4 regions of the Streptomyces sp. NPDC005262 genome follow, and region 1 is predicted to be linked to each of the others. Evidence: riboswitches for the same ligand, from Rfam matches in the RefSeq annotation. Region 1 holds a riboswitch; each other region holds the start of a gene.
The links. A riboswitch is a leader RNA that binds a small molecule or an ion and turns the genes downstream of it on or off. The one in region 1 is predicted to bind thiamine pyrophosphate.
Positions count from the first base shown of each region.

Region 2: linked by a shared signal. The riboswitch ahead of ACFYP5_RS12830 (purine-cytosine permease family protein) and the one ahead of thiO (glycine oxidase ThiO) in region 1 are both predicted to bind thiamine pyrophosphate.
Region 3: linked by a shared signal. The riboswitch ahead of thiC (phosphomethylpyrimidine synthase ThiC) and the one ahead of thiO (glycine oxidase ThiO) in region 1 are both predicted to bind thiamine pyrophosphate.
Region 4: linked by a shared signal. The riboswitch ahead of ACFYP5_RS30055 (thiamine ABC transporter substrate binding subunit) and the one ahead of thiO (glycine oxidase ThiO) in region 1 are both predicted to bind thiamine pyrophosphate.

Region 1 is NZ_JBIAKK010000002.1:375,704-377,888, reverse strand. It holds gene thiO (glycine oxidase ThiO) at 1-1,091, opposite strand, end outside; TPP riboswitch at 1,089-1,201, opposite strand; gene ACFYP5_RS06885 (hypothetical protein) at 1,253-1,594, shown strand; gene ACFYP5_RS06880 (NAD(P)/FAD-dependent oxidoreductase) at 1,692-2,185, shown strand, end outside.
Region 2 is NZ_JBIAKK010000003.1:631,956-634,140, reverse strand. It holds gene ACFYP5_RS12830 (purine-cytosine permease family protein) at 1-1,060, opposite strand, end outside; TPP riboswitch at 1,052-1,146, opposite strand; gene ACFYP5_RS12825 (hypothetical protein) at 1,267-2,181, opposite strand.
Region 3 is NZ_JBIAKK010000005.1:232,764-234,948, forward strand. It holds gene ACFYP5_RS16285 (YibE/F family protein) at 1-693, opposite strand, end outside; TPP riboswitch at 765-898, shown strand; gene thiC (phosphomethylpyrimidine synthase ThiC) at 891-2,185, shown strand, end outside.
Region 4 is NZ_JBIAKK010000015.1:149,088-151,272, reverse strand. It holds gene ACFYP5_RS30055 (thiamine ABC transporter substrate binding subunit) at 1-801, opposite strand, end outside; TPP riboswitch at 875-991, opposite strand; gene rlmN (23S rRNA (adenine(2503)-C(2))-methyltransferase RlmN) at 1,027-2,133, opposite strand.

The DNA.
Region 1 (2,185 bases):
CCGGTGACGGGGGTGAGCAGCACCCCGTTGCGGTGGTGGCCGGTGGCGAGATGCAGGCTGGGCAGGACGGTGGGGCCGAGCAGCGGGGCGTTGTCGGGGGAGGCGGGGCGCAGGCCGGCCCGGGTCTCGGTGAGCGGCAGTTCGGTGATGCCGGGCACCAGCTCATGGGCGTCGCGCAGCAGCTCGTACACCCCGCCCGCCGTGACCGTGGTGTCCCAGCCCATCTCCTCGCTGGTGGCGCCGACGACCAGCTCGCCGTTCGCGCGCGGGACGAGATAGACATGGCTGCCGCGGACCACGGCCCGTACGGTCCGGGTGAGGAACGGCGCGTACGCGGCGGGCACGGTCAGCCGCAGCACCTGTCCCTTGACCGGCCGGACGGGCGGCACCACCTCGGCCGGCAGGCCCGCGAGCCGCCCGCTGAGGCTGCCCGCGGCGAGCACGATCTGGTCGGCTTCGAGCTCCGTGCCGGCTGCCAGTACGGCTCCGGCGGCCCGGTCGCGCACCACCAACAGGCGTTCCGCCCGGTCGCGGTGGAAGACCACCCCGGCCCGTTCGCAGGCGGTCAGCAGGGCGGCGGCCAGCCGGCGGGGGTCGACCTGGTGGTCGCCGTCGACCCGCAGACCGCCGCGTACACCTGGCGCCAGCATCGGTTCCAGGCGGCGGCACTCGCGGCCGGTGAGCCACTCCGACTGCAGCCCCGAACGGTGCTGGAGCGCGTGCAGTTCCCGCAGATGGGCGCGGTCGTCGGAATCCAGGGCGACCGCGAGGGTGCCGCAGGCCCGGAAGCCGATGTCCTGGCCGCTCGCCGTCTCCAGCTCGGCCGCGAAGGCCGGATACCGCGCCGCGGAGGCGACATTGAGACCGAGCAGCATCTGCTCGCCGTAGTGGAGTTCGGTGACGGCGGCGAGCATTCCGGCTGCGACGCGGGCGGCACCACCGCCCGGGTCGGGGTCGACGACCGCGGTGCGCAGGCCGCACTGCGCCGCCCGCCAGGCGGTCACCAGACCGATGATCCCGCCCCCGATGACGAGGACGTCGGATCCGGCTACGCCGGATCCGTCTGCGGATGTGCTCCCGGTGGATCGCATGGGCGTCCAGCCCCTCCCTTCGCCGGCATGACCCGGATCAGGTTCGTACGGTCGGAGGCCGTCCAGCCTCCCTCTCAGCCCGGTGCGTCCGGGCTCCCGCGAGTGTCTTACGGTGGCCACCCTAAACCCCGTCACCCGGCCCGAGTAAGGGAGCAGCCACCGTGGCCCGTTCACTCGACGGACTTGTCCTCTCGCCGGTCGCCGACCAGGCGCCGGGTCAGGTCGGCACCCGGACTCGCTTCACGTACCACGAGGAGAAGTGGGTGATCTGGGCCGACTACGCGGGCGGGGACGTGGTCCGGGGCCATCTCGTCGGCACCCGCACCGGCGATCGACTCGACTTCCGCTACGTCCAGTTGAAGCACGACGGAACGACCTCCTCCGGACACTGCGTCTCCATCGTCGTCGTCCTTGCGGACGGCCGGGTGCGGCTGGAGGAGCACTGGGAATGGGAGTCGCAGGAGGGCAGCGGGACCAGCGTGGTCGAGGAACTCACAACCTGATGGTTCGTCAGATGCTTAAGGTGGACAAGTGAGCGAGCAGCAGACAGAGCAGCCGGGCCGGCGGACAGAGCGCCGCGTCGTCATCGTCGGTGCGGGCATGGCCGGCGCGCAGACCGCGGTGGCGCTGCGGGAACAGGGCTTCACCGGCCCGGTCGTCCTGATCGGTGCCGAACCCCACCAGCCGTACGACCGGCCCCCGCTGTCCAAGGCGGTACTGCTCGGCACGGCCGAAGGCTCCGCCCTCGACATCGACTTCGAAGAGCTGGACATCGAGCTGCAACTGGGCCGTGACGTGACCGGCGTACGGGCCGACGCGCACGAACTGGACACCCTGGCGGGCCCCGTACCGTACGACGTCCTGGTCATCGCCTCCGGCGCCGAACCGGTGGTGCTGCCGGGCTCCGAGGGGGTGCCCGGCGTCCATCTGCTGCGCACCCTCGACGACGCCGCACGGCTGCGGCCGGTCCTCGACCAGCAGCACACCGTCGTGGTCGTCGGCGCGGGCTGGATCGGCGCCGAATTCGCCACCGTAGCCCGTGCCGCGGGCTGCGAGGTCACCGTCGTCGAGGCCGCCGACCGGCCGCTCGCGGG
Region 2 (2,185 bases), on a different contig from region 1:
GCATCCACAGGACCAGAGGGAAGCCGAGCACGGCGGCGAGGGCGGCGGCCGCCGGGCGGGGAAGGCGCACACCGACGGTCTGCAGAGCCAAGGAACCGCTGTAGTCGTTCATGGCGTTGCTGCAGAGCGCCGCCAGCGCGACGGCGAGCAGCCCGAACGCGCCCAACACCCCACCGCCCAGCAGCTTGTCCACCCCTGCTGCGGTCTGGTCGGTCAGCACGGACGCGCCCAGCAGCCCGAGGGCCTGGACGGCCACGAAGGACACCACGAGGCCGAGCAGCGTGAACCAGAACATGCGCGGGCGCGAGGTGGTGCGTGGCAGATAGCGGCTGAAGTCGCTGGCGTACGGGGCCCAGGACAGGGCCAGACTCAGCGCGATGGTGCTGGTCAGGACGAACGCGCGGGCCTGGTCGGCACCATGCGCGGTGCCGGCGCCGACCGGATGGACACCGTCGAGCAGCCGCCAGGCGATCAGCGCGAACGCGGCGGCGAGCACGAAGGTCATGACGATCTGGAGCCGGTGGATGGCCTCGTAGCCCAGGACGCCGAGGGCGCCCTGGGCCAGCATCATGGCCAGGACGCCGAGCCAGAACGGCCAGCCGCACAGCCGCGCGAGCGCGTCCCCGCCGAACAGTCCGATCAGCGCGTCCCAGGCGACCGAGGACAGCCACTGCAGGATGCCGGGCACCGTGACGGCCCGGCCGAAGGCGAGCCGGGCCAGCGGCAGCTGCCCGGCACCGGTCTGGCTCCCCCAGGTGCCCAGGTAGGCGGTGGGCACCGCGCCGATCACCGTGCCCAGCACGACGGCGGCGAGCGCGGTGGCGAAGTCCAGGCCGAGGGCGATGCCGACGGTGCCGGTGAATACGCCGGTCATGGTCAGATTGGGGGCGAACCACACGGTGAACAGGCGCCCGGGACCGCCGTAGCGGTTGCTCTCGGGGACCGGCTCGATGCCGTGCGTCTCGACGCGGAGGTCGCCGGGCGCCGCGGGCATCCGTCCGTCGAAAACGGTCTGTCGGCCGTCGGCAGGCAGCCCGCCGGAAACATGCGTCAAAGGCATGAAAGACATCCCTCCGCCAGTGCGAACTGGTTCAGGTTCGACGGGTGTGATCTCAGCCCTCGGGTAGGGCACCCCGTGTCCGGTACGACGGTCAGACTAACCCGGTCCCGTCGCCCACCTGCACCGAGGTCTGTGTGGCGGACGACTCGGTGGGAACCCCCGGGGCGTGGACGCGTGGTCCGCGTCACGGCTGCGGCGCGCCGTGCTCACGGTCGCGTCCCCACCTCCGCGTGACCCGTGCGATCCAGATGCCAGCGGTGTTCCACCTCGAAGCGGTGCAGCCCGGTGCGGCGTTCGACGATCACGTCGACGATGGCTCGTTCCGTGTTGGTGCACGTGGCGGTCGCTCCGTCGGGGTCGGTGTAGGAGAGCGACACACAGTCGGCCGGATCCTGGGTGACATCGATCCGCACCCTGCGCCGCGCGGTGCCGCCTGCGACCGACCAGTCGGGCAGCCCGATCCGCGCACGCAGCAGTGGAGCGGTCAGCAACGGGTCGCGCGGCCAGTCGGTGCCACCGATCCGCAGCTGAAGCATGGGCAGCGGTGGCAGCCACCGCATGGTGGGACGGCGGGCGACGGCGGCCACCACTTCCAGTACGTCCCCTCCGCCGAGGCCCGCATGGAGCCACGCCCACCGCTGGGCATTGCCGTGACCGGCGATCCTGGCGACGCCCCCCACGGCGCCCGAGAGGGTGAACCGCCGTTCTCCGACGACGAGTTCACCGTCGAAAATGGCGTCAGGGGCAGGCACGATCTGGGCGGCGGGCAGGAGTTCACGCTGCCAGGACCAGCGCGGAAAGGTGTAGAGAGGCTCTCCGCCCCCGGTGACCGCCAGCCGCCAGGTGATCGCGCCCGCGGTGCCCTCCAGCAGCCGGGGCGTCGCCCGGACCCCCGGCACCTCGAAGTACGCCTCGCCCTGGAGCAGCGGCGAGTCCGGGGCCCCGAACCGCTCGGTGACCGGCGGTCCGTCCGGGGGGAAGACGGATATCCAGCCGTGCGCCCGGGCCGGGCCGTGGTGCTTGGGCGCCACCACTTCGTGATGGATCCACACGCCGGTCCCGGTACGGGGATCGGTCAACGTCGCGTACCAGACTTCGAGCCGCCCTGGACGGCCAGTCATCCGC
Region 3 (2,185 bases), on a different contig from region 1:
GCTGGCCCCGACGACCGCGACCAGCAGCGGGTTCGAACCCTGCAGGATCGCGGGGAGGATGAACAGGGTCAGCACGGCGAACGACACGGCGAGCGCGATCAACGCCATCACCCCGCGCAGCCTGCCCACCACGACCACTGCGAGAGCGAAGATCCCGGCCAGCAGAGCCATCGGGACCTTCCGGTCCACGTCCGTCACGGAGTACTGAAGGTCATGGGGCGCGTCGGGGGCGTACGCGACGATCACGCCCTGTCCCTCGTGCAACTGCCGTGGCGCGTCGGGCTGGACGATCTCGACGAAGGTTCTTCCCTTGTCGTGGCCGGTCGTCACCTCGATCGTGGCCTTCTCGCACAACCCCGGCTCCTGGCCGGTAGTGGCGTTCCCCGACGGTGTCGTGGTGTTGCCGGTGGCCGGGGTCTGCGCGGCGTTCACGTCCTTGCAGTCGACCTTGTCGACCTTCACCACCGTGGCCTGCTGGGTCTGCCGGTCGAAGCCGACGCCGGTGCGCTCGTGCGCGGGTGCACCGCCCGGCCAGAGCACCACCAGCCCGACGACGACGGCGGTGGTGAACGGGATCAGGACGGCAGCGATGACCTTGCGCAGATGTTTCGAGACCGGCGCGGCAGGCCCGTGGCTGTGCGAGTGACCGTGCTGGTGGTCCTGCGGTCCGGAGTCATTTCGAGGGGACGTCACCGGGGGATCATCGCAAGAAGAGCAGGGGTCCACTGTTCAGTACGCCTCGAAGGGCGCTAGCGTGATGACACCTTTGTACACGCGGGAGCTCGGAGCACCGGGCTGAGAGGGCGCTGATATCCGTACATCCGTACGGGACAGGCTGCGCCGACCGCCGAACCTGTTACCGGGTAATGCCGGCGTAGGGAGTAGGTCTCATGACCACATCGGACGCACGCACGCCTGCCTCGAACCAGAGCGACGAGGCCGGAAAGTCCATCGGCTGGCACAAGGGATACGTCCAGGGCTCGCGCCCGGACCTCCGGGTGCCGGTCCGGCAGGTGCACCTGACCAACGGCAACTCCGTGACGCTGTACGACACATCGGGGCCGTACACCGATCCGACCACCGACACCGACGTCCGCCGCGGCCTCGCGCCGCTGCGTGAGAACTGGATCGTCGCCCGCGGCGACACCGAGGAGTACGCGGGCCGCCCGGTCCGCCCCGAGGACGACGGGCTCAAGCACACCTCGCCGCGCGGCGGACTGCGCAACCTCGACGCGGTCTTCCCCGGTCGCCCACGGCAGCCGCGCCGCAGCCGCGACGGACAGCCGGTGACCCAGCTCGCGTACGCCCGCCGAGGCGAGATCACCCCGGAGATGGAGTACGTGGCGATCCGGGAGAACGTCGAACCCGAGGTCGTACGCGAGGAGATCGCCGCGGGCAGGGCGGTCCTGCCGGCCAACGTCAACCACCCGGAGATCGAGCCGATGATCATCGGTAAGCGGTTCCTGGTGAAGGTCAACGCCAACATCGGCAACTCGGCGGTCACCTCCTCCATCGAGGAGGAGGTCGAGAAGATGACGTGGGCGACGCGATGGGGCGCCGACACGGTCATGGATCTCTCCACCGGCCGCAACATTCACACCACCCGTGAGTGGGTTCTGCGTAACTCACCGGTGCCGATCGGCACCGTTCCGCTCTACCAGGCCCTCGAAAAGGTCGACGGCAGGGCGGAGGAACTGACCTGGGAGATCTATAAGGACACCGTCATCGAGCAGGCCGAACAGGGCGTCGACTACATGACGGTCCATGCCGGCGTGCGCCTCCCGTACGTCCCGCTCACAGCCCGCCGTAAGACCGGCATCGTCTCCCGCGGCGGCTCGATCATGGCGGCCTGGTGCCTGGCGCACCACAAGGAGTCGTTCCTGTACGAGAACTTCGAGGAGCTCTGCGAGATCCTCGCGACGTACGACGTCACGTACTCGCTGGGCGACGGGCTGCGTCCCGGCTCGATCGCCGACGCCAACGACGAGGCGCAGTTCGCCGAACTGCGCACGCTCGGCGAACTCAACACGACCGCCAAGCGGTTCGGCGTCCAGACGATGATCGAGGGTCCGGGCCATGTCCCGATGCACAAGATCAAGGAGAACATCGACCTCCAGCAGGAGATCTGCGAGGAGGCGCCGTTCTACACGCTCGGCCCGCTGACCACCGATGTGGCCCCGGCGTA
Region 4 (2,185 bases), on a different contig from region 1:
GTACAGCACCTCGGCCGGCGGGCTGGAGGCGTACGACACGACGAGCGGCCGGTCGGCCTTGGCCTTCTTGCCGCCCGCTGAGCCGGAGAACTCCTCGTTGTACGCCTGCTCCCAGCCGTCGACGACCTTGACGCCGTTGCTCTTCAGCTTCTTCCAGTAATCCTGGTAGCCGTTCTCGCCGTAGGTGGCGACGGTGCCCAGCAGGAAGCCGAGCCCGGGCGACGAGGTCGCGGCGTTCTCCGTGACGAGGAGGTTCCTGTACGCGGGCTTCGCCAGGTCGTCGAAGGTGGTCGGCGGCGCGAGCTTCCTGTCGGCGAAGTACTTCTTGTCGTAGTTGATGCAGATGTCGCCGGTGTCGACCGGCGTGACGCGGTGCCTGTTCGCATCCAGTTGGGTGTCGGCCGCGACCCGGTCGCTGCCCTTCGCTTCGTACGGCGTGAACAGACCGTTGTCGAGGGCGCGGGAGAGCAGCGTGTTGTCGACGCCGAAGAACACATCGCCGCGCGGGGAGCCCTTCGTCAGGATCTCCTGGTTGAGTGCGGTACCGGCGTCACCGCTCTTGAGCACCTTGACGGTGTAGCCGGTCTCCTCGGTGAACGCCTTCAGTACGTCCTTGGAGGCGTTGAAGGAGTCGTGGCTGACCAGGGTCACGGTCTTGGACCCGGAGCCCTTTGTGCCGCCGGACCCGGCGGCCGAGCCGTCGGAACTGCCGCAGCCGGCGAGTGCCGTGACGCCGAGCGCGGCCGTGACGGCCGTCGCCGCAAGCTGCTTGGTGCGGCGCGTGGTACTGGTGGTGCTCATTGTTGATTCCTCCTGGGTTGGACCAGGAAGAGACGCGGCCCTGCCCGCCGGGAGGCGGGCAGGGCGCAACAGCATGAGTTGATGACCGAACTTCCTACCCGGAATGACCCGGGCGAGGTTCAGAGGGTCTGCGGCCAGCCTGTCGTCGGTGCCGCACTCTCAGCGCTGTGGCGCTCCCCTGTCGGAATATGAAATTGATTTCGGCCCAGATTACACGGGCCGTTTTCAGCGCTCGGATGCCGCCAGCTGCCCGCACGCCCCGTCGATCTCCTGACCGCGGGTGTCCCGCACGGTCACGGGCACCCCGTGGGCGGCGATCGCCTCGACGAAGGCCTTCTCGTCCTCGGGCCGCGAAGCCGTCCACTTCGAGCCGGGCGTCGGGTTCAACGGAATCAGGTTGACATGCACGCGCTTGCCCTTGAGGAGCCGGCCGAGCAGGTCACCACGCCAGGCATGGTCGTTGATGTCCCGGATCAGCGCGTACTCGATGGAGATCCGGCGGCCGGACTTCTCCGCGTACTCCCATGCCGCGTCGAGCACCTCGCGGACCTTCCAGCGCGTGTTCACCGGAACCAGCGTGTCCCGCAGCTCGTCGTCCGGCGCATGCAGCGACACCGCGAGCCGGCACTTGAAGCCCTCGTCCGCGAAGCGCAGCATGGCCGGCACCAGGCCCACGGTGGAGACGGTGATCCCGCGCTGCGACAGGCCGAGACCGTCCGGCTCGGGGTCGGTCAGCCGGCGGATCGCGCCGACCACCCGCTTGTAGTTCGCCAGGGGCTCGCCCATGCCCATGAAGACGATGTTGGAGAGCCGGGCCGGCCCGCCCGGCACCTCTCCGTCGCGCAGCGCCCGCATGCCGTCCACGATCTGGTGGACGATCTCGGCGGTCGACAGATTGCGGTCCAGACCGGCCTGCCCCGTCGCGCAGAACGGGCAGTTCATCCCGCATCCGGCCTGCGACGAGATACACATCGTCACCCGCTCCGGGTACCGCATGAGGACGGACTCGACCAGCGTCCCGTCATGCAGCTTCCACAGCGTCTTACGGGTGGTGTCGTCGTCACAGCTGATGTGCCGGACCACGGACATCAGGTCGGGGAACATCGCCTCGGCGAGCTTGTCCCGCGATCCGGCCGGGATGTTGGTCCACTCCGCCGGGTCGTGCGCGTACCGCGCGAAGTAGTGCTGCGACAGCTGCTGCGCGCGGAAAGGCTTCTCGCCGATCGCGGCGACGGCTTCCTTGCGCTCGGCGGGCGTGAGGTCGGCGAGGTGCCGCGGCGGCTTCTTGGCTCCGCGGGGCGCGACGAAAGTGAGTTCTCCGGGCTTAGGCATGGTCCGTCCAGTGTTGCAGACACGCCGTGGTCGCAGAGCCCTTCGCCAGGTC